DNA from 3 places in the Bacillus sp. NPDC094064 genome. Region 3 is predicted to be linked to each of the others. Evidence: predicted binding sites of a transcription regulator. Region 3 holds the regulator's gene; each other region holds the start of a gene.
What was found. The regulator Rex, encoded in region 3, represses fermentation and respiration genes when NADH is low (regulators of the CRP and FNR family bind a similar motif). The targets are predictions, from matches to a motif close to TTGTGAAATATTTCACAA.

Region 1 (8,319 bases), on a different contig from region 3:
AAACCGATTACGAATATCGTGATTACCCATGCGCATGATGACCATATTGGAGCGCTAGACGCTATAAAACAAGAGCTGCCGGATATTCCGGTCTATATTTCTAAAAGAGATGCTTGTTTACTTGAAGGAGATTTGTCACTGCAACTAGGGGAACCGGGCACAGAGGTGAAAGTAGGGGTGTCAAAACAGATAAATACGGTTCCAGATATTCTTCTTCAAGAAGGAGATAGAATTGGTTCACTTGTAGCGATTGCGACTCCAGGTCATACACCAGGTTCGATGTCATTTTTAGATACGAGAAATGATGCACTCATTGTAGGAGATGCATTTCAAACGAGAGGAGGCGTGGCGGTAGCAGGACAAATAAAGTGGTTGTTTCCGTTTCCTGTGTTTGGCACTTGGGATGCAGAAGTTTCGTTAACAAGTGCTCAAAAATTGCTGGAATATAAGCCAGCTATATTGGCGACAGGGCATGGGAAGATGATGAAAGAGCCGTTCGTGCACATGCAACGGGCGATTGAAGAGGCAAAGCAGAATTTAAGTAGAAAGAGCCTCTAAATCATTAGAGGCTCTTTCTACTTAAATAATATTATTTAGCAGGCTTTAGAAATGTATATATTGCTAAGAAAAAATTGAAAAACGTAAATACGAAAGGGTCGTGGCTTGACTCAGAATCATAAGCTTCTTGGCTTTTTGTAAGAAATTCGTGGATTTTCATGAGTATTGCTCCTTTATTATGTAGAATTTATAAAAGGGAGTTTTTTAAAACTACCGCTTACTAATAGAGCTGCATTAATAAATAATAAGAAAAATGTAGTGTTCTGATTTTTATAATTGTTCAGTGCTATAAATAGAAAATAAATGAGAAATATCATGTGTAAAGGTATAGAGGTGGATAGTGGTTTTAAAGTTAATACATCAATGATCGCATAAGCGATGAAGAAGATGACTTTAAATGTTCTTTACGTAGGCACACCTTCTTAATATGTTGTATCTGTGAATTATAAAGTTAAGGATGCATTTTTAATATTTGTATTTTTCTGTAATTATAACATTTTTTTGTCTATATAAATAGATGTTGTTGATTTTAGTATGAAATGAATTTAAGAATGATTTTTAATGAATACGATTTAAAAAGAGCCAAATACTAATGACGAATGAACAAAGAAAGGTAGGAGTATCCTATGCAAAATTTAACAGAACTTGAAGTAGAAAATTTACGTCATTTAATTGGTGGACACGCAACAATTATTAACAAGTTAGAACAGTATGCACAGGCTTGTACAGATCCGCAGCTAAAGCAAATGCTACAAAAAGATGCACAAGATGCAAGAAATACGAAACAACAATTAATGACTTTCTTAGGATAGGAGGAAGCGAAAGATGAATGAAAAAGATATGGTAAATGATTATTTAGCAGGATTAAATGCAAGTTTAACGAGTTATGCAAATTATATTTCTCAGTCTGATAATGAACAATTACATCAAACGTTAATTCAAATTCGTAATCAGGATGAGATGCGCCAACGTAATATGTATGAGTACGCAAAGCAAAAAAGTTATTATAAGCCGGCAGCACCTGCGAATCCGATGATTGTGCAGCAATTGAAAGGTCAATTAAGTGCGGAATAATCGGATGAAAAAAAACGGGCGAATGAAGTCGCTCGTTTTTTTGTTTTGTACATGTCAATAAATACATAATAAATATTTTTCCGGTTGTAACAAATATGACGAAAATTAAATATAACAATTCACAGAAAGGACAAAAACTTTGCTCGATATTTCACAAAGTATCCATGGTTTCTATTGTGGGAATCTCTATAATTAGGAGTGTAAAGAACAAAAGAACTAGATTACTATGATCAATTAGGAGAGATTGCTATGAAAAGAAATACAAGAAAAATTGCAATTATCGGTACTGGATTAGTGGGATCAAGTTGTGCGTATTCCATTGTAAATCAAGGGATTTGCGAAGAACTATTATTAATTGATATAAATCATGAACGTGCAGTTGGGGAAGCGATGGATTTATCGCATTGCATTAACTTTACAAATACAAGAACAAAAGTATATGCAGGAAACTATGAAGACTGCAAAGATATGGACATTGTCATTATTACAGCAGGACCAGCACCAAAGCCTGGACAAAGTCGTTTAGATACTTTAGGAGCAAGCGCGAAAATTATGGAAAGTATTGTTGGCGGCGTCATGGAAAGCGGATTTGATGGTATTTTCTTACTCGCATCGAACCCGGTTGATATTATTACATATCAAGTGTGGAAATTATCTGGATTACCTAGAAATCGTGTGATTGGTACAGGTACATCATTAGATTCTTCTCGCTTAAGAACAATTTTATCTGAAATGTTACATGTAGACCCTCGTAGCATTCATGGATATTCATTAGGAGAGCATGGAGATTCTCAAATGGTTGCTTGGTCACATGTAACTGTTGGAGGAAAGCCAATTCTACAAATTTTAGAAGAGCAAAAAGAACGTTTCGGTGAAATAGATTTAGATGAAATTGTTGAGAAGACTGCAAAAGCTGGATGGGAAATTTATAAACGAAAAGGCACTACTTATTATGGAATCGGAAATTCTCTAGCATATATTGCGAGCTCAATCTTTAATGATGACCATCGCGTAATTGCTGTATCAGCTATTTTAGATGGTGAGTATGGTGAATATGACATTTGTACAGGAGTGCCAGCTATTATTACTAGAGATGGTATGAAAGAAGTTGTACAACTAAATTTAACTGAGGAAGAAGAAGCTCGATTCGCAAAATCAAACGATATTTTACGCGATTATATGAAAACAATTGGTTACTAACTTATAGGAGAAGGTGAAACAAATGAAGGAATATATAATGTCTCGTGTATTTAAAGCATCTGCTGGAATCGCGCAAGGTATTTTCGTATCCCTTGGAATTGGTTTACTAATCGAAAATATAGGAAGAATTGTTGATATTCCATTACTTATTACAATCGGAGTTGTTGCAAAATCACTTATGGCACCAGCCATTGGAGCCGGGATTGCTTTTATGCTCGGTGCAAACGGTCTTGTCATCTTTTCAGCGATGGTAGCTGGAGCGATTGGTGCCGGATCCATTTCAATGACTGAAGCTGGTCTCATCATAAAAACAGGTGAACCAATCGGTGCCTTATTAACAGCAACTTTAGCAGTTTATATTGGTAAACGTTTAAGCGGAAAAACTGCTTTAGATATGATGCTCGTTCCATTTGCAGCAATATTAGGTTCTGGTGTAGTCGGTATTTGGTTAGCACAAAATATTAGCCCGGTTTTAAATGCAGTTGGAGCATTCATTAAAGATAGCTCAGCTGGTAGCCCATTCATCGCTTCTGTCGTCATTGCAGTGGTTTGGGGACTGTTACTTATATCTCCAGCTTCATCAGCTGCGTTAGCGATAGCACTTAGCTTAGATGGTGTTGCAGGTGGTGCTGCTCTTGCAGGATGTGTTGCTCAGTTTATCGGATTCGCTGTCATCTCAGCGAAAGAAAATAATTTAGGCGGCATATTAGCTCAGGCCCTTTGTACTCCGAAAGTACAGTTGCCGAACATTACTAAAAATCCAATGATTCTCGTCCCAACTGTCGTCGCCAGCGCCATAGTCGGCCCAGTATCGGCACTCATTTTCCAGCTAGAAGCAGGAAAAGAAATTGCAGGTCTTGGATTAAGTTCTCTTATCGCACCAATTAATTTAATTTCCAGCCAAGGATGGGAAGTTGTCCCAGCGATGATAATCACTTATGTCATCATTCCAGTAGCTGTTTCTTATATGCTTTACAGCGCTCTTAAAAAATCAGGTCGTATTCATTCTGGTGATATGACTGTACCGCAATCTTAAATTGAAAATCTCCTTATTAATAGATAAAAGCAGACTGAAGAAGCCACAGTCTGCTTTTTTGTTGCGTTACATTTTATGATTTTGTTTTACTGGAACCCTTATTGGTTCTTTTGCTAACAATAGCTGAACACCGAAGTATAGTATGCTTGCCAGCGTCATTCCAGAAACGGCATCTATAAATGCATGTTGCTTCGTAAATAGCGTTGATAAAATGATCAGTGTGCCGAAGAAAGTAAGAATGTAATATTCAAAAGCGTGCTGTTCTCTACGTTTAAAGGCAGCTAACATAATCACAAATGTAGTAAGGACGTGAATGCTTGGGAAACAGTTTACCGGTTGATCGATACTATAAATATAGCGGACTAGTTCGGAAAATACGTCTGTTCCAACGACGGTTGGACGAGGTACTGTTGTTTGCCAAAAATAATAAATAGAAAAACAAGCAAGTTTGCCAAGAATGACACTGCTTAAAGTAACGTAATATTGCTTTCGATCAGCAAAACAATAATAAATAAGTGCACCGTATAAGTATGGGAACCAAAGTAAATAAGGAATAATAAATGCTTTTACAAATGGAATCCACTCATCTACTACTGTTGTGACGTCTACTGCGTGGACAGATGATTTATTTAATACATCGTAAAGGGGACTTACGAGTACGAGTAGAAGTATATAACTTAACGGAAGAAAAGATGAAAGTTTAAATTTCTTCATGACAATCTCCTATGTTTTTTAGTAATGTAAGTAAATTCAATTGATTATAATATAGAAAATTCAATTGGGCTATTGATTTCACTTACATTTTCTTGAATTAACCTTACATTTTTGTCACTTGACTAAAAAGAAGAGGAGGGTGCTAAATGAAGCGTTTATCGTATTTCTTAGTTTTTATATTGTTATGCCTAGTCGGTGCGGGGTGTGCAAAGAATAACGAAGGAGAGAAATTAGAATATAACGGGAGAGCACTCGTAATTGGAGTTGTTGGAGAAGAGCCGAAAGACACGTTTAGAAATGTAAAGTTTGAGAAAATTAAGTTAGAGGACCTGGAAAAGAAATCTAAGAAAGTAGACGGGTTTCTAATAATGAAAGATCACTTTCAAGAAGCCTCAACAGAGCAGTATAAAGATGTATTTTCATCGCTAAAGAAACCAGTGTTTTTTATCGGTTTACAAGATAAATCATATTCACTTTTTATTACAAAAGGTATAGAGTATAACAGCGCAAAAAAAGATGTAAATGCTATGTATACGCAAGGTTTTGCGAATATCGGAAGTGGTGAAGGGCAGCAATGGGCAGTTGGTTTATCAAATGGTGGAAATACAGAAGAAAGTATTCACAACATGTATATCGTAGTGTTTCAAACAATTGCAGACTATTTGAATAGATCATGAGAAGCCTTTATATAGGGGCTTCTTCTTTTATTTAAATATGTTTGATAAGAACGTAAGGCTTCATTTTGAAAGTGAATGTGAAGGAGTATGGAATTAATCAAACGTTTGTTTAAGATGTATGTTCGGTAGAAAGGAATCAATGCAGTTCAAAGGAAACAAAGGAAAATAGGGAATTAATCAAACGTTTGTTTAAGATGTATGTTTGGTAAGAAAGGATCAATGCAGTTCAAAGGGAATGAAGGAAACTAGGAAACTAATCAAACGTTTGTTTAAGATATATGTTCGGTTTAATGTGAGGAGAATCTAAAAAAATATATATTTATTTTTTTTTCTTAACAAATGGCGGAAAAATAAGAAAAATTCGCAGGATTATTAAAATTTATCACGAAATAAGTAAAAGTTTAGCGAATAATCGTTTGAAATAATAAAACGTTTTCTATATGATAAGGGTAAAGGTTAGTAAAAAAGTAGGTGAATTTATGACAGTAACATTTTATTCATATCCAAAGTGTGGCACATGTCAAAAAGCAAAGAAATGGTTTGAGGCAAACGATGTAGCATATGAGATGATTCATATTGTTGAAAATCCACCGTCAAAAGAAGATTTACGTAATTTACATGAAAAAAGTGAGTTACCATTAAAAAAATTCTTTAATACAAGTGGAATGCGTTACCGCGAACTTGGTCTGAAAGATAAGTTAAAGGATGCGAGTGAAGACGAAATGTATGAACTTTTAGCATCTGATGGCATGTTGATTAAGCGTCCAATCGTAACAGATGGAACGAGTGTAACACTTGGTTTTAACGAAGAGCAGTTTGAAAGTGTGTGGAAAAAGTACCAATAAGGTATTTTTACATAATTAATACATTCACTGGAGGTACAGTCATGAGCATTCCAAATAATTTACGTTACTCTGAAGAACACGAATGGGTAAAAACTGAAGGTAATGAAGTTGTTATCGGTATTACTCACTTTGCACAAGGTGAGCTAGGCGATATCGTATTCGTTGAACTTCCTGAAGTAGGTGCAACAATTGAAGCTGACGAGCCATTCGGAAGCGTAGAATCTGTTAAAACAGTTTCTGAGTTATACGCACCTGTAAGCGGTAAAGTTGTAGCAGTAAACGAAGAATTAAGTGACCAACCAGAACTTGTTAACGAATCTCCATACGAAGGTGCATGGATGGTTAAAGTTGAACTTTCTGATGCAAGCCAAGTTGAGAAGTTATTAACTGCAGAAAAATATGCAGAAATGACAAACCAAGACTAATTTTAGTCGACTGAAGGACAGCCTTTGTGCTGTCCTTTTTTATTTTGTGTAAAATAATGAACGTAGAATCATATACTAATTATCGTGTAGGAGAACGTTTTTTGAAAAACTTGTTCGTTATTCTTTATTGGTTAGCGCCAGCGGCTAGATTGTTCGGTGGTTTCACTTCTTCCTACAAGGCAAAAAGCGCCTTTACGTCAGAAGCTCCATCCCTCTCACAATCTGAACGAGCCGCTTCCGCTTTTCATTGTCCAGCTCCACCTCCTAGCCCTTCATGTCTAAGAACCTTCCGCACGAGAAGACAAAAAGCGTCTTCTGTGCGAAAGAACCTTAGCCAACAGGGCTAAACAGTCGGTTCCGCTTTTCTTATTGTCCAGCGCCAGCGGCTAGATTGTTCGGTGGCTTCGCTTCTTCCTGCGAGGCAAAAAGCGCCTCTACGTCAGAAGCTCCATCCCCCTCACAATCTGAACGAGCCGCTTCTGCTTTTCATTGTCTAGCTCCACCTCCTAGCCCTTCATGTCTAAGAACCTTCCGCACGAGAAGACAAAAAGCGTCTTCTGTGCGAAAGAACCTTAGCCAACAGGGCTGAACAGTCGGCTCCGCTTTTCTTTATTGTCCAGCGCCAGCGGCTAGAACAGTCGGTCATTTCACTCCTTCACTTGAGGCAAAAAGCGCCTCTAGTTCAGGAGTTCCAATGTCCTCCTGTTCTGAACGAGCCGCTTCTGCTTTTCTTTTGCAAAAATAAACAGGAAACAACATGAAAATAACGAATATACTATATACTAAGTTAAAGGTTGTATAGTATATGGTGATCGGGTGATGACATATGATTTATGTAGAAAAAGTCATTATTGTAGAAGGTACATCAGATAGAAGAAAGATTGAATCTATTATTCGTGAACCGGTGGAAATTGTTTGTACAAATGGTACAATTGGTTTGTCGAAAATGGATGAGCTCGTTGATCAGTTTTTTGATAAGGAAGTGTATGTGCTAGTGGATGCTGATGATGCTGGAGAAAAGTTAAGGAAACAATTTCGAAAAGAATTTCCGCAAGCAGAGCATATTTATATCGATCGCTCGTACCGAGAAGTGGCAACTGCGCCGTCTTCACACTTAGCAAATGTATTATGGGGAGCTGACATTGACGTCTATACAGAATATTTACGGTAAGGAATGATAGAAGTGATTGACTGGACAGGAGCCGAAGCTACAGCCCTAATAGAGAACGAAGAAAAAACAGTGTTATATGTATATACTCCGATGTGTGGAACATGCCAATTAGCAAAAAAGATGTTAACGGTTGTTGAGATGACAATTGAGGATTTGAAAATTGGAATGTTAGATTTAAATTATGCCCCGCATTTAGCGAAAGAGTATGGAATCGAAAGTGTACCGTGTTTACTTGTTTTTGAAAATGGGACACTAATGAAGAAGATATATGCATTTCATTCGGTTGAATATTTATATACGGAGTTAAAGTAGGCGGCAAAGTTTTTGCCGCCTCGACATATTTCTTGGGAAATATGTCGAGATGCAGGGTGGGTACAGTATTTGTCGAGCGAAAGTAACAGGATTGCTCTTTAGTGAGAGGGAATGGTATGTAATAGAAAGTGATATGAAGGATGTGATTTAGGGTGAAATTATATTCTTTGCTGCAATCATTTGTAAATTACGCTAATGGTCAATACCATTTAGAACCACTTCTAAGACAAGGAGAAAGAATTGTCAACTTCCGTTTTGGGGATGAATGTTGTTCGTTACAAATTTCAAGAGATTATATAGAGTTGTT
Region 2 (8,319 bases), on a different contig from region 3:
GAATGTTGTTTCCGGATGCTCATAGAATAGCCACATGCCTTTTGCTGCATCCATTGCTGAACCACCACCAAGCGCGATAATTACATCAGGTTTGAAGCTTTTCATCATTTCCGCACCTTTAAACACAGTTTCATCTGATGGATCTGGTTCGACCTCAAAGAACACTTCAACTTTCACATCATTTGCATGTTTACGTAAATAGTGCGTCACTGTATCTACATATCCGTGTTCAACCATTCCTGAATCCGTTACAATAAATGCGCGGGAAATGTTCGGCATATTAGCTAAATATGCTGTAGCATGTTTTTCAAAATAAATTTTTGGTGGTAATTTGAACCACTGCATATTCTTTTTTCTATTCGCCAACCTTTTTATATTTAATAAATGCGTTGCTGTTACGTTTTTAGAAACTGAATTTTTCCCGTAGGAACCACAGCCAAGCGTAAGGGATGGAATAAATCCATTATATATATCTCCAATTCCACCTTGTGATGAAGGTGCATTTACAATGAGACGGCAAGCTTTCATACGTAACCCAAACTGTTTTGTCGCTTCTTTGTTTGTAGAATGAATGACTGCTGAATGGCCTAGACCACCAAGGTTCAACATGTCTTCGCAATATGTAAATCCTTCTTCTAATGAATTTGCTTTTACACAAGCTAATACTGGACTCAATTTTTCACGAGATAGTGGATATGCTGCTCCAATGCCTTGTATTTCAGCTACAAGCATTTTTGTATCTTCAGGTACAGTAATCCCTACTAATTCAGCAATATACTGTGCTGATTTCCCAACAATATCACTATTTACTGCACATGTATTTTCATTAATAACAAGTTTTTCTAATTTTTTTCTCTCTTCTTCTGTTACAAAGTAACAATTGTTTGCCATCATTTCTTTCTTAACATCATCATAAATTTCCTTATCGATAATGATTGCTTGTTCCGATGCACAAATCATACCGTTATCAAATGTCTTCGATAGAATCAAATCATTAACAGCTCGTTTTACATGTGCCGATTTCTCTATATAACATGGTACGTTCCCAGGACCAACGCCTAGTGCTGGTTTTCCGGTAGAATAAGCTGACTTCACCATACCAGCCCCTCCAGTTGCTAAAACAAGTGCAACACCTTCATGGTTCATTAATTGTTTTGTCGCTTCAACAGACGGTCTTTCAATCCATTGAATACAATGCTTTGGTGCACCAGCTTTCACCGCTGCATCGTATACTGTTTTTGCCGCTGCAATAGAACACTTTTGTGCGGAGGGATGAAATGCGAAAATAATTGGATTTCTCGTTTTTATCGCGATTAACGCTTTAAACATCGTTGTCGACGTTGGATTGGTAACTGGTGTTACTCCTGCAACGACACCGACAGGTTCCGCAATTTCTATTATTTCTTCATGAGGGTCTTCGTGAATAATTCCTACTGTTTTATCTTCTTTTATACTATGCCAAATATATTCGGTGGCAAAAATATTTTTAATACATTTGTCTTCATATACACCACGGCCCGTTTCTTCAACAGCCAACTTTGCTAGTGGCATATGTTGGTCAACACCTGCTAGTGCCATTTCATGAACAATGTTGTCAATTTGCTCTTGTGTAAAACTTTCTAATGCTTGTAAAGCTTTCCGACCGTTATTCACTAACGTATCAATCATCTCTTTTACTTCCTGCATTTCATTTACAACTTTCTCTTTGACTACCATGTAAATTTCCTCCTATTCTGCTATCTTGGACTAAATAAGACCCTATAGGTCATAATCAGTCCCGATTAGCGCAAAAAAAATAGAGTTGCTTTCCTACATGAACTTCATTGTTTGTGAAACTTTTCACAAGTTTGTTCGTGAGTAACACTTCATGAATTCAATATACATGAAATCATTTCATATGTGTATGTCTATTTTGTGAAAAATTTCACAAAATAGTATAAAAAAAATGCACTGCTCTATATTAGCAGTGCATTTTTTTATGCTAGCGCTTGTGCTAGATCTTCAATTAAATCTTCACCGTCTTCAATACCGACAGAAATACGAATTAATGTATCTGTAATTCCTAATTCTTTGCGGCGATCTGCTGGGATTGATGCATGCGTCATTTGAGATGGGATAGAAATTAAACTTTCTACTGCTCCTAAACTTTCAGCAAGTGTAAAGTATTGTAATTTCTCGAGTACTTTATTTAACGTTTCTTCACTATCTACATCAAATGAGATAATGGCACCAAATCCGTTTGCTTGTTCCGTTGCTAATTCATGGTTTTGATGTGACTCAAGACCTGGGTAATATACTTTATTTACTTTTGGATGGTTATTTAAAAACTCAGCAATTGCGCGTGAATTCGTTTCATGCTCTTCCATACGAATTCCTAATGTTTTTAAACCACGAAGTAGTAAGAAGCTATCTTGTGGGCCAAGAATGCCTCCTGTTGAGTTTTGTACAAAGTGAAGGTCTTCTGCTAATTGCGGGCTATTTACAACTACTAAACCTGCAACTACGTCGCTATGACCTCCTAAATATTTCGTTGCACTATGAAGTACAATGTCTGCTCCTAAAGAAATCGGCGACTGCCAATATGGCGTCATGAATGTATTGTCAATAATTGTTAATAAATCATTCTCTTTCGCAAGAGTGGATATTTTCTTAATATCAGTAATTTTCAGTAATGGGTTCGTTGGTGTTTCCACATAAATTGCTTTCGTATTTGGACGAATCGCTTCTACAACTTCCTCTAAGTTTGTTGTATCTACAAATGTATGTTCAATACCGAAGCGGTTTAGGACTTTCGTAATAACGCGGTATGTTCCGCCATACACATCATCTGTTAAAATGACATGATCTCCTTTTGAGAACAACATAATTGTCGCTGTAATAGCAGCCATTCCTGAACCAAATGCAAATCCAGCATGACCGTTTTCTAATACAGCAATCATCTCTTCTAAAGCTGCACGTGTTGGATTGCCTGTACGTGAATATTCATATCCTTGATGCTTACCAACTGCTTCTTGTTTATACGTACTTGTTTGATAAATCGGTACATTTACAGATCCAGTTGAAGGTTCTCCTATGCGAATACCATGAATTAACTTTGTCTTTGCTCTCATTTTTTATTCCCATCCTTTGTATATGTCTTTACTTAAATAGCGCTCACTACTATCCGGAAAAATCGTTACAATATTTGTACCTGGTTTTGCCTTTTCCGCCTCAAGTAAGCTTGCATGAAATGCTGCTCCTGAAGAGCTTCCAACGAGAAGACCTTCTTTTTGCGCTAATTCTTTCACACGTAAAAATGCATTTCGATCAGAAATTGTATGAATTTCATCAAAATACGATGTTTTTAAAAATGGCGGAATGAATTCAAGACCAATTCCTTCTGTTTCATGTGAACCCGCTTTACCACCATTTAAAATAGATCCTTCTGGTTCTACAATAACCGTTTTAATATCAATACTTTTCTCTTTTAAATAAGACGCAGTTCCCATAAACGTACCGCCAGTCCCTGCACCTGCAACAAATATGTTAATCTCTCCGTTAAGTGCATCCCAAAGTTCAGGACCTAGTGTTTTAAAATACGTACGAGGATTTGCTTCATTCGCAAATTGACTTGGAGAGTATGAATTCGGTATTTCGCTAACTAATTCTTTTGCCTTTGCAATTGCACCGGTCATTCCTTGCTCAGTCGGTGTATGCACGACCGTTGCACCTAATGCTTTCATTAATTCTTGTTTTTCAATACTAAATTTCTCTGGTACACAAACAATGACGCGTAAATCATGTTCTAACGCTGCAAGTGCCAGTCCAATACCAGTATTTCCAGCAGTCGGTTCAATAATTGTTCCACCCTGCGTAACAAGCCCTTTTTCTAGTGCATCTTCGATTAATTCTCTTCCTAAACGGTCCTTAACGCTTCCACCTGGGTTATAAAATTCAAGCTTTGCAAATAAACGGACTCCTTTCGGAAGTAAAAAACGAGTAATTTCTACAATTGGTGTATGACCAATTAACTCATGAACTCCACGATATACATTCATCGTGTTCTCCCCCTTATTTGCCAATAAAGAAAAGGCAACTGTATGTATTTTCTTTATATGAGACAGTTGCCTTTTTGTTACATTACTTTAACTCTTCTAGTACTTTTATAATAAAGTTTGTAGAATGAAGAGCTGCTTGATCTAAAAATTGATCAAATGAAACATTTGATTCTTTACCCGCAATATCAGAAAGTGCGCGAATGATAACAAACGGAACTTCATATTGGTGGCATACTTGTGCAACAGCTGCTGCTTCCATTTCTACTGCATAAAGATCTTCAAATTTATCACGAATGGCTGCAACGCGGTTCGGATCACTCATAAATGAATCGCCTGTTGCAATCATACCTTTTACAACTTGAATACTTTCTTCTGTTTGCATGCATTTTTCAGCTAATGCAACTAACGCTTCATCAGCTTTAAATCCAGGCGGCATTCCTGGTACTTGACCATACTCATAGTTAAATGCTGTTACATCTACGTCATGATGACGAACCTCAGTTGAAATAACGACATCTCCAACATTTAGAGAATGATGGAATCCACCAGCTGAACCAGTATTAATTACTTTTTCAGGCTTATATCTTTCTAATAAAATTGTCGTTGACATCGCTGCATTTACTTTACCAATACCAGACTTTAACAAGATTACTTCATGTCCTGCTAATTGTCCTTTCGTAAATTCACAACCCGCAACCGTTTCTGTTTCTGCTTGTTCTAATTTGTCACGTAAAATACGTACTTCTTCTTCCATTGCTCCAATTACAGCAATTCTCAATCTAATCCCTCTTTCTATTGCTTAGTTGCCTCCATTACCCAAACGAAATGATTTAATCTCGTAAACGTTACATGGAAGCCGTTGCTTTCAAAAATAGATTGCATGATAGGAATACGTGTGTAGTATTCTGTTTGCAAATCGTTTGCTAACTGGTGAAAACCTCTTTGTTTTGCTGTTTCAACAGTTTTATCATATGCATCTTGATCTGTAAATATCGTATCAGCAAACACTATTTTACCACCTTTGTTTAGTAATTGACTATACTTCGCAATCGCTACATTTTTTTCTTCATCTGTTAAATGATGAAATGCATAGGTGCTCACAATTGTATCAATTGAATTTGGGACTTCAAACGAAAGAAAATCACCTTCTGTAATGGAAAGCTCTTTTGGCAATTTCTCTTTAGCAATACTGCGCATTTCACGTGACGGTTCTATACCGTAAACTGTGCGGCCGGCAAGTAATAATTTATTTGTTAAATTGCCAGTACCAACGCCAAATTCTAATACATTACCAAATGACTTGTTAACTACATCCTCTAAAATGTCCTCATAACGGGCGAAAACTTCTTTATATTGTATATCTTCACCTTGTACGAATGAGTCGTACGTATGAGCCCACTCATCAAATAAACCATTAAATTCTGTACCCATAAAAATTCCCCTTTTTCTTATCGGTTTTATCAGTATGATATGCCCTCTTTCTAAAAATGTCAATTGAAATGCACATGGTATTTCCTTCTTTTCTTTGTTACACTATAGGGGATTACATAGGAGAGGGGTCGTCTTCGTGTCATTTACCTTTGAAATGTTAGAAGATAAAGTAGAATTTTTTGAAGCGGGAGACTTAGCTTCTTTAGAACGAAAAATTAGTGAACAAATCGATAATAATAAAGCACTTATGCTTGAAGTCCATCACATCTCACATCAAATGGTTATGGATCCCGAAAGCAAAAGACCGTATTATAGCGCAGTTGTTCATTTTAAATTAAAAAAATTACGCTAACTAAAAAAGAGAAGCTCCTAAGGAGCTTCTCTTTTTTAGTTTAGCGTTTGAACAAGTACTGGTTTCCAGCCCTCATTTTCTACCCAATCAATATTTACATAATATTTTTTACCTGATTGCTTATCTTGTACGTTGCCGTAAGCTTTATTCTTACCGTTATTTCCGATTCTATGAATAACTAATTGCTCTACCGGAACGTCAATTGCAGCTGAAATGGCTTGATTCATCTCATTCCAATCTGCTGTACCTTTTTTAAACGTCATCGCAGGTGTTGCACCTTGTTCTGTTCCTACTGGCTTCCAAGAAGATTTCGTATAAGCATCTGTTGCCTGTGGCTGTGTTTTTTCAGCTGGTACTTTTTCATTAGATTTAGCTTCTTCTTCTTCAGCTTTTTTCTTTTCTTCCTCAGCTTTTAGCTTCTCTTCTTCTTCTTTTTGTTTAGCTTCTGCTTGCTCTTTTTTCTTAGTAGATTCTTTATCTTCTGATTTTCCAGCCTTCTCATTCTTTGTTGTTTGTTGAGATACTTTCTTTTCAGTAGAAGATGCTTGCTCTTTCGTATTAGGAACAAACAATTGGTATGCTACAATAGCTACTAATAGTAACACAATAGCAATTGCAATATTTAAAACACCGTTTTGACGACGTTTTTGTTGTTTCTGTTGGAATCTAGATCCTCCTGCCATTCTTCAAACCTCCATGCAGTTTTTCATACTTGCTATTGTAACATTAAATCTAGAAAGGTTGAACATTTACAATAATATTTTCATGAAATGAAAACATTTTACTATAAATTGCAAGATTACTTTTCATTCTCTAATCGATAAATTGCTTCTACAACATCTTTAAAAACAGGTGTAACTTTATTTATATTGCTATCAGTTTCTATATCGACGACAACTAAAGCATATCTTGGATTTTCATATGGAAAATAACCCGCGAACCAGCGATTCACTTTCGTTCCTTTTCCTGTTTGCGCTGTCCCAGATTTTCCGGCGACACTTAATGGTAACGACCTGAATGCTGCTCCTGTTCCTTTTTCCGTTGTTACAACGCTTCTTAATAACTCTTGTAATGTTTTTACTGTTTCATACGAAAGCTGTTTTCCATTTAATGTATGGTTTTCAAATGTAAAAAAATCCGTTCCATTTTTGTACACTATTTTTTCAACAGCTTTCACTTCCATCGGTTCTCCATTTCTAGCAATCGTCGCCATCATATTTGCAATCGCTAAAGGTGATATACGTACATCTTTCTGTCCAATTGCTGTTTGTGCTACTGCTTTTTTACTATTCTTATTTACTTCACTCCCCCAAATAGTAGCACCCTTCTCCTCAGGTATTTGCTCAAAACGATCTGTATGAAATACCGAACCTTTCCACCCAATCTTTCCAGCGCCCCCTAAAGCCGCTACATAAGTTTCTAGCACCGTCCTATCCTTTTGTATTAGCTCATTACCTAACTCTGAAAACGTCCTATTACAGCTTCTAGCAAAGCTCTCTTTAAAACTAATTGTACCCATCATAACTTGCGGACGATTTTCACCATATAAATCTTTATCACAATTAAATGTACGGTTAAATACATTCACATTTTGATCAATCGCTGCCGCGGCAACTACTGTTTTAAAAACAGAGCCTGGAAAATGTGGTGTTAACATTTGATTTTCAAGTGTAGTCTTATATAAATTCTTATCTTTCATTTGTACAGATGGTTTGCTGACCATCGCCAAAATTTCATTCTTCTTTACATCAAGTAATACTAATCCCCCCTTCTTTATTTCACTTTCTTCAATTGCCTGTTCTGCTTTTTGCTGCAATTCTTTATGTAAAGTAGTCTGAATCGTAACTGGATAAAATGGATTTCCTGGTGAAGTATATTTCGCTTGTTTTCCAAAAATCGGTTCCCCTTGTCGATCCACTTGATACAATACCTTTACCTCTCCATCAGTCAATAGAAATTCATCAAATGATTGCTGTAATCCAGAAATACCGATTGGCGTTTGCTTTGAAATTTTTTTCACTTCTCCGTATCGCTTTTGAAATTCTTGTTCATTCTCTCCCACATCGCCAATTAAATGATTCATCGCTCCAGTTTTCTTTAATCGAACTTCGGCTGCTACAACACCTAATACATTTAATTGATTCACCTTTTCCATGTGCTCTTGTGTCAATCGAAATGGACCAGTTCCTCTTTGCAATACAAAGGCATTTTTCTTATCTTTCATTTGATTCTCGATCTCTTGTCTCGACAAACCAATGATATGCGCAATTTTCTCTAACATGCCATTTTTTATTTGTAAAAATGGAAAAATAATTAATACCGGATACTTTTCCTCATCTATTTCCTTACCGTTCTGATATATAAAACGCCCTCTTCCATCATCTATCGTAATAGATTGCGTCCGTTGCGTAACACTTTTTTCAATTAAATTAATCTTACGATCCGTAAATGATTCTGTATCTATAATTTGTATTTGAATTAAACGACAAAGTAATAACA
Region 3 (8,319 bases):
TTGTGTTAGAAAAAGATGGTCGTGTAATTGGCTATTGTGGATTGTGGATAATTATTGATGAATCACATATAACAAACATAGCTATTTTGCCAGAATACAGAGGTCAAAAGCTAGGAGATGCTTTATTGAAAGAAGTTATTTCTGAAGCGAAAGATCTAGGGGTAAAAACGATGACACTTGAAGTACGTGTATCAAATGAAGTAGCAAAACAGTTATACAGAAAATACGGATTTCAAAATGGTGGAATTCGTAAACGATACTATGCAGACAATCAGGAAGATGGTCTCGTAATGTGGGTGAATATATAATGGAAAAAAATACGATTATACTTGGTATTGAAACAAGTTGTGATGAAACAGCAGTAGCGGTTGTTAAAAATGGAACGGAAATTATTGCGAATGTCGTTGCATCACAAATTGAAAGTCATAAACGTTTTGGCGGAGTTGTACCAGAGATTGCATCCCGTCATCATGTAGAAGAAATTACAGTTGTGTTAGAAGAAGCTTTAAAAGAAGCGAATATCACATTTGAGGATATTGATGCAATTGCTGTAACAGAAGGGCCTGGTTTAGTTGGAGCACTTCTAATTGGAGTAAATGCAGCGAAGGCAGTGGCCTTTGCGCATGATATTCCTCTAGTTGGTGTTCATCATATTGCTGGCCATATTTATGCGAATCGTTTAGTAAAAGAAGTTCAATTCCCTCTACTATCACTTGTTGTATCTGGTGGGCATACAGAGCTTGTTTATATGAAAGAGCATGGTTCATTTGAAGTAATTGGTGAAACACGAGATGATGCAGCGGGAGAAGCATATGATAAAGTAGCTCGTACGTTATCTATGCCTTATCCAGGGGGGCCTCATATTGATCGTCTTGCGCATGAAGGAGAGCCAACAATTGATTTACCGCGTGCATGGCTAGAACCTGATTCATATGATTTCAGCTTTAGTGGATTGAAATCAGCAGTTATCAACACTGTGCATAACGCAAAACAACGCGGCATAGAAATTGCCCCAGAAGATTTAGCAGCAAGTTTTCAAGAGAGTGTAATTGACGTACTAGTAACGAAAGCGTCTCGTGCAGCGGATGCGTATAATGTAAAGCAAGTACTTCTTGCTGGTGGAGTGGCCGCAAATAAAGGGCTTCGTGCACGTTTAGAAGCAGAATTTGCACAAAAAGAAAATGTAGAGCTAATTATTCCTCCTCTATCTTTATGTACAGATAATGCAGCAATGATTGCAGCGGCAGGTACAATTGCATATGAACAAGGAAAACGTGCGACATTAGCTTTAAATGCAAATCCAGGATTAGATATTGAAGCTTAGTTATGCACAAAATTAACCACAGCTTGTGGATAAAAGCCATATTATCTGTTGATAATGTGGCTTTTACTGTGTATATAAAATGTTAATAACTTTTTTGTTAGTTGTGGATAATGTGGAAAAGTTATTTCTGTGTTTATTATACTAAAGGTGGATATGTGTATAACATTGTGGATAAACTGAATGAAGTCTGACCTTTGAATATATCCTTTTTCGGGAAATAAAATAATGGTGAATATCCGAAAAGATATTTCGAGATAATCTTCTTTTAATCCGCGAATTGGTACCAATGTCAAACTTTGTCGGTAAATAGATATTTGGTGTCGAATCGTTGATGTATTTCAAGTTACGATAGATATATTCAAAAAAATGTTCATGTACGATGACGTTGATTCCCTTTAGAAAACAAAAAGGATGTCGCATAGTCAAAATCTCGACTTATGAGACATCCTTCTTATTTAAATGCTCTTATAAATGCAGTTCTTCCCATTCTGCCATACAAGCTTCAAGTTGTTCTTGTAGTGTTTGTTTTTTAGTTGTAATTTCACTAGCCTTTTCATAATCAGCATATATTTCTGGTAAGCAAAGCTGATCTTCTAACGTAGCGATTTCTTCTTCAAATTCTACGATACTTTGTTCCAGTTCTTCAATTTTTCTAGTGCGTTGACGCTCTAGTTTTTTACGTTCTTTTTCTTCTAGATAATTTAACTTTTCTTGTGCAACCACCTTTTGAACAGGCACGTCATTTTCTTGCTGTTCAAGCTCTGCACGTTCAATCATTTCATTTTTCTTTTCAACGTAGTAATCATAATCCCCTAAATACTCTTGTGCACCTTCTGTTGATAACTCAACAACAGTTGTCGTTACGCGATTAATGAAGTAGCGGTCATGTGAGACGAATAGAAGAGTCCCTGGATAATCAATTAAAGCATTCTCTAAAATCTCTTTACTATTTAAATCAAGATGGTTCGTCGGTTCATCGAGAATTAACAAATTAGATTTTTGCATCATAAGTTTTGCAAGAGCTAATCGAGCTTTTTGTCCACCACTAAGAGAAGATACTGGCTTCAGTACATCATCCCCTGTGAATAAAAAGTTACCTAGTATCGTGCGAATTTCTTTTTCAGGTTGCAGTGGATATTCATCCCATAGTTCATTTAACACGCGCTTAGAAGATGTTAAATTGGCTTGTTCTTGATCGTAATAACCAACAGATACGTTGGATCCGAAAGAAACATTACCATTTAATAATGGTAACTTATTCACAATGGACTTTAACAATGTGGATTTTCCAATTCCGTTTGGTCCAACTAAAGCAACACTATCCCCGCGCGTTAAGCGCATAGTTACATGTTCAATAATCGGGTCTGCATCATAGCCGATAGTTGCATCTTTTACTTGTAAAACATCATTCCCACTTTGTTTTTCAATATCGAAGTGGAAGGATGCTGACTTAGAATCACCTAATGGTCTTGTTAATAATTCCATTCGGTCCAATTGTTTACGGCGGCTTTGTGCACGTTTCGTCGTAGAGGCACGAGCTATATTCTTTTGTACGAAATCTTCAAGTTTAGCGATTTCATCTTGTTGTTTTTCATAACGCTTCATTTCTTGCTCGTATAAAGCTGATTTTAAGTCTAAATATTTACTGTAGTTACCAACAAATCGTCTGCTTTCTTTATTCGAAATTTCATATACTTGCGTAACGAGTTTGTCTAAGAAATAACGGTCATGAGAAACGATTAGTATTGCGCCAGGATAGCCTTGTAAATATTGTTCAAGCCATGTTAATGTTTCGATGTCTAAATGGTTTGTAGGCTCGTCTAAAATAAGTAAGTCTGGTTTCGTTAATAATAATTTCCCGAGAGCTAATCGTGTTTTTTGTCCGCCGCTTAAAGTGGAGATTGTCGTCTGGTGCGTTTCAACTGGGAAGCCAAGACCGCTTAAAATCGCGCGAATGTCTGCTTCATACTGATAGCCACCTTGATCTTTATAGTCTAATTGTAATTGATCATAATCAGCTAGTAATTTTTCATATGTGGCTGCGTTTGAAAAGTTTTCTTCTTTTCCCATCTCTTGCTCAAGCCTTCGAAGTTTTGTTTCCATTTGCTGCAAGTGCGTAAAGACGGTTAACATTTCATCCCAAATTTTTAAAGACGTTTCTAATCCAGTATTTTGAGCTAAATACCCAATTGAGACATCTTTCGGTTTTATAATTTCGCCGCCATCATGAGATAGCTCTCCAGCAATTATTTTTAATAATGTAGATTTCCCGGCCCCGTTTCGTCCGACTAGTGCGATGCGATCTTTCGTTTGCACTTCCAATTTTATGTTGGCAAGAATCGTTTCTGCACCGTATAATTTCGAAAGTCCATTTACTTGTAATAAAATCAATGTTTTCACCTCAAATAATTTCTTAACTTTGCCATGTTTATATTTCTCAATCATACTAAAAATAGTGTATAGTTTAAAATACAGAGAGAATACTTCTTCTTTCTATTATACAAGGAATTTAATGAGTGCTAAACTTCTGTATTTGATTAAAGTATATGAATCAAGATAGGAAGAGAGGAGAGGTTATATGGATCAGCAAAAAATTCCACAAGCCACTGCTAAGCGATTGCCTCTATACTATCGATTTATCCAAAACTTATCTCTTTCTGGTAAGCAACGTGTTTCATCAGCCGAATTGAGTGAAGCGGTAAAGGTTGATTCCGCAACTATTCGAAGAGATTTCTCGTACTTTGGAGCGTTAGGGAAAAAAGGATATGGATATAACGTAAATTATTTATTATCATTTTTCCGGGAAACACTCGACCAAGATGATATAACACGTGTAGCACTTATTGGAGTAGGTAATTTAGGAACAGCTTTCTTACATTATAATTTCACGAAAAACAATAATACAAAGATTGAAATGGCATTTGATGTTAGTGAAGAGAAAGTTGGAACAGAAATCGGGGGCATTCCTGTATATCATTTAGATGAATTAGAAGAACGTTTATCGACTGATATACAAGTGGCAATATTAACAGTACCCGCTACAGTAGCGCAATCTGTAGCCGATAGATTGGCAGAAACAAACGTGCACGGTATTTTAAACTTTACACCAGCGCGCTTAAATGTGTCAGAGAATATAAGAATTCATCATATTGATTTAGCTGTAGAGTTACAAACACTCGTTTACTTTTTGAAAAATTATCCACAATAAAACGCAGAGGAAGCGACCTCTGCGTTTTATTATTGTTTCTTCTGTGTGAATTTAACTAATATAAGGCGAAGTGCCAAATTAAAATCAATTGTTGCCATAACTGCAAATAGTATTGTCCACATATTCCAGATTGTATCTGTTACGTTCGTAATGGCGAAACGTGTAAAGATACATCCGAGAAGGAAATACAATGCAGCCATGAACAATGGTGAGTTTCTCATACTAAAAATCCTCCGATAAAGCCTTGCATTTTTTCAGCTTCTTTAATCATCTCTTGAATTTGCTCATTGCTTACTGCAATTTGAGCCATTGCAACGAGTGTATTCATCGCAACATGAGCTGCAATTGGAACGATAATACGTTTCGTTTTTACATATAAAAAGGCGAATACGAGCCCCATAGCAGTGTATACCAATAAGTGAGTGAAATCAAAATGAATCGCCGCAAATACAAGAGAACTAATGATAGCGGCAATAAAGAAGTTAAACTTCTTGTAAAGTGTACCAAATAAAATTTTTCTAAATACGATTTCTTCTAGGATAGGTCCGATTATAGATACAACAATAAGGAACCAAGGTGTTGTTCTTGCGATGTCCATAAGTCTTGCTGTATTTTCAGATCCAGGTTTAATACCTAGTAAATACATTTCAATCATACCAGCAATACTTTGTGAGAAAAATGCTAAGAAGAACCCGATAAAAATCCATCCAACTGTAGCTGGAACAGAAGAGCGCATTGCATCTAAATGCCTGTCACGAATATCTGTTCTAAGTAACCAAAGTACGATGCATAATGCAATAAAGAAGCTAATGATAGCCCAATGTCCAGTTATGATTTGCCCTTTTTCTTCAGTGGTTAATCCTCTATTATCATAGAGACCTGTTTTTAAGAGTAATGGCAATCCAACAATTCCGGATAACTGCATTAAAATATATGTAACGATAACCCACCAATATTGTTTCTTCAAATGGTTTAACCATCCTTTCTAACTCTAGTTTATGAGATAAGGCAGGATAACATGTAATATGCTACCTACGATATAAACTTTCATTCGAATTATGATTTTTTTGTAAATCTGTATTGGAAATTAAAATAGAAGACAGGAAAAAGCTGTGTATGTAGCGAAAACAACTTAGGGTGTCCTTCATATTGTAACATACGAGCAGTGGAAACAACGATTCATATAGTAAAGCTAGTAGAAGAAGAATTTTATATAGAAAAGTATATAGTGATTTGCGAAAAAATTATGATTTTTTTACTTGCAAAAGAAATTGAGATTATTTATTATTATAAGTGTGTTAGCACTCGGGTGACTTGAGTGCTAATAAATAAAATTTACATAACAAAATGAGGAGGTTATTGTTCATGCTAAAGCCATTAGGTGATCGCGTTGTAATTGAGCTTGTTCAAGCAGAAGAAAAAACAGCAAGTGGTATTGTATTACCAGACACTGCAAAAGAAAAACCACAAGAGGGTAAAGTTGTTGCAGCAGGTACTGGTCGAGTGCTTGAAAATGGTGAGCGTGTTGCTTTAGAGGTAGCAGCAGGTGATCTTATCATCTTCTCAAAATATGCAGGTACTGAAGTGAAATACGAAGGTAAAGAGTACTTGATTTTACGTGAAAGTGACATTTTAGCGGTTATCGGTTAATTATATAAATCTTAAAAATTCAAGGGGGTCAATTATTATGGCAAAAGATATTAAATTTGGTGAAGAAGCACGTCGTTCGATGCTTCGCGGTGTCGACACTCTTGCAAATGCAGTAAAAGTAACGCTTGGACCAAAAGGTCGTAACGTTGTACTTGAGAAAAAATTCGGTTCACCACTTATTACTAATGATGGTGTAACGATCGCAAAAGAAATCGAATTAGAAGATGCATTCGAAAACATGGGTGCAAAATTAGTAGCAGAAGTTGCTAGCAAAACAAATGATGTAGCTGGTGACGGAACAACAACTGCAACTGTATTAGCACAAGCTATGATTCGTGAAGGTCTTAAAAACGTAACAGCTGGCGCTAACCCAATGGGTCTTCGTAAAGGTATCGAAAAAGCTGTTGCTGCTGCAATTGAAGAATTAAAAACGATTTCTAAACCAATCGAAGGCAAATCTTCAATCGCACAAGTAGCTGCTATTTCTGCTGCTGACGAAGAAGTAGGTCAATTAATCGCTGAAGCAATGGAGCGCGTTGGTAACGACGGCGTTATTACTTTAGAAGAATCTAAAGGTTTCACAACAGAATTAGACGTAGTAGAAGGTATGCAATTTGATCGTGGATATGCATCTCCTTACATGATTACTGATTCTGACAAAATGGAAGCGGTTCTTGATAACCCATACATTTTAATTACTGACAAAAAGATTTCTAACATCCAAGAAATCTTACCAGTATTAGAGCAAGTGGTACAACAAGGTAAACCACTTCTTATCATTGCTGAAGATGTAGAAGGCGAAGCTTTAGCTACATTAGTAGTGAACAAACTTCGTGGTACATTCAATGTAGTAGCTGTTAAAGCTCCTGGATTTGGTGACCGTCGTAAAGCGATGCTAGAAGATATCGCAATCTTAACTGGTGGCGAAGTAATCACTGAAGAATTAGGCCGTGACTTAAAATCTGCTACAGTTGAATCTTTAGGACGCGCTGGTAAAATCGTTGTAACGAAAGAAAACACAACTGTAGTTGAAGGTATTGGAAATACACAACAAATCGAAGCTCGCATTGGTCAAATCCGTGCGCAATTAGAAGAAACAACTTCTGAATTCGATCGTGAAAAATTACAAGAGCGTCTTGCAAAACTTGCAGGTGGCGTAGCAGTAATTAAAGTAGGTGCAGCAACTGAAACTGAGTTAAAAGAGCGCAAACTTCGCATTGAAGATGCACTTAACTCAACTCGTGCAGCAGTAGAAGAAGGTATCGTTGCAGGTGGTGGTACTTCACTTATGAACGTATACACGAAAGTAGCTTCTATCGTAGCTGAAGGCGACGAAGCAACAGGTATCAACATCGTACTTCGTGCACTAGAAGAGCCAGTTCGTCAAATCGCAATCAACGCTGGTCTAGAAGGATCTGTAGTTGTAGAGCGTCTAAAAGGCGAAAAAGTAGGCGTTGGTTTCAACGCAGCTACTGGTGAGTGGGTTAACATGCTTGAAACTGGTATCGTAGATCCAGCTAAAGTAACTCGCTCTGCACTTCAAAACGCAGCATCTGTTGCAGCTATGTTCTTAACAACTGAAGCTGTAGTAGCTGACAAGCCAGAACCAGCTGGTGCTGCTGGAATGCCTGACATGGGCGGCATGGGCATGGGCGGTATGGGCGGAATGATGTAATTCCGTTTGCTCGAAAAACATTCACTTCTATATAGAAGTGGATGTTTTTTTGTGTTTTTTAGAAAAGGAAATGAATTTCTGTAGAATTTTGTCGCTTTCTCTCTTGACCATATCGATACTTCATTGTTAGAATCTAGGAAGATAATATAAAACGATCCTTCATATATCCTCAATGATATGGTTTGAGAGTCTCTACCGGGTTACCGTAAACAACCTGACTATGAAGGCAGTGTGTCTTATATTTATAAAGAGCGGAGACTATCTTTCTTTATAAAGCCAGACCCCTGCCTTTTCTTTGTTATGAGACTAGAGGCGGAGGACTGGCTTTTTTTATTATATTGGTAATGCTTTTCGCCTAATTGGTGAAAATATTTATATACGAGAACTAACGTTGGGGTGATTATTTTGAAAAAGCAGCATGATACAATTATCGTTTTGGATTTTGGGAGTCAATACAATCAG

Region 1: ACQKNI_RS13135 (L-lactate dehydrogenase) is a predicted target of Rex. The motif match lies at 1,772-1,789, and genes of this name have one in related genera.
Region 2: adhE (bifunctional acetaldehyde-CoA/alcohol dehydrogenase) is a predicted target of Rex. The motif match lies at 1,913-1,930, and genes of this name have one in related genera.

The regions. Positions count from the first base shown of each region.
Region 1 covers NZ_JBNNUI010000005.1:73,397-81,715, reverse strand. The annotation lists gene ACQKNI_RS13150 (MBL fold metallo-hydrolase) at 1-558, shown strand, start outside; gene ACQKNI_RS13145 (hypothetical protein) at 1,185-1,370, shown strand; gene ACQKNI_RS13140 (spore coat protein) at 1,384-1,632, shown strand; gene ACQKNI_RS13135 (L-lactate dehydrogenase) at 1,882-2,832, shown strand; gene ACQKNI_RS13130 (PTS transporter subunit IIC) at 2,855-3,868, shown strand; gene ACQKNI_RS13125 (phosphatase PAP2 family protein) at 3,935-4,582, opposite strand; gene ACQKNI_RS13120 (hypothetical protein) at 4,729-5,259, shown strand; gene ACQKNI_RS13115 (arsenate reductase family protein) at 5,739-6,104, shown strand; gene gcvH (glycine cleavage system protein GcvH) at 6,146-6,529, shown strand; gene ACQKNI_RS13105 (toprim domain-containing protein) at 7,356-7,700, shown strand; gene ACQKNI_RS13100 (thioredoxin family protein) at 7,704-8,012, shown strand; gene ACQKNI_RS13095 (hypothetical protein) at 8,165-8,319, shown strand, end outside.
Region 2 covers NZ_JBNNUI010000014.1:77,064-85,382, reverse strand. The annotation lists gene adhE (bifunctional acetaldehyde-CoA/alcohol dehydrogenase) at 1-1,716, opposite strand, end outside; gene ACQKNI_RS24415 (bifunctional cystathionine gamma-lyase/homocysteine desulfhydrase) at 1,977-3,110, opposite strand; gene ACQKNI_RS24410 (O-acetylserine dependent cystathionine beta-synthase) at 3,114-4,037, opposite strand; gene mtnN (5'-methylthioadenosine/S-adenosylhomocysteine nucleosidase) at 4,120-4,815, opposite strand; gene ACQKNI_RS24400 (class I SAM-dependent DNA methyltransferase) at 4,830-5,468, opposite strand; gene ACQKNI_RS24395 (YrzA family protein) at 5,605-5,820, shown strand; gene ACQKNI_RS24390 (YrrS family protein) at 5,856-6,503, opposite strand; gene ACQKNI_RS24385 (peptidoglycan D,D-transpeptidase FtsI family protein) at 6,620-8,319, opposite strand, start outside.
Region 3 covers NZ_JBNNUI010000020.1:5,799-14,117, reverse strand. The annotation lists gene rimI (ribosomal protein S18-alanine N-acetyltransferase) at 1-308, shown strand, start outside; gene tsaD (tRNA (adenosine(37)-N6)-threonylcarbamoyltransferase complex transferase subunit TsaD) at 308-1,324, shown strand; gene ACQKNI_RS25880 (ABC-F family ATP-binding cassette domain-containing protein) at 1,790-3,715, opposite strand; gene ACQKNI_RS25875 (redox-sensing transcriptional repressor Rex) at 3,903-4,532, shown strand; gene ACQKNI_RS25870 (YdiK family protein) at 4,562-4,753, opposite strand; gene ACQKNI_RS25865 (CPBP family intramembrane glutamic endopeptidase) at 4,750-5,499, opposite strand; gene groES (co-chaperone GroES) at 5,898-6,182, shown strand; gene groL (chaperonin GroEL) at 6,220-7,857, shown strand; purine riboswitch at 7,997-8,098, shown strand; gene guaA (glutamine-hydrolyzing GMP synthase) at 8,263-8,319, shown strand, end outside.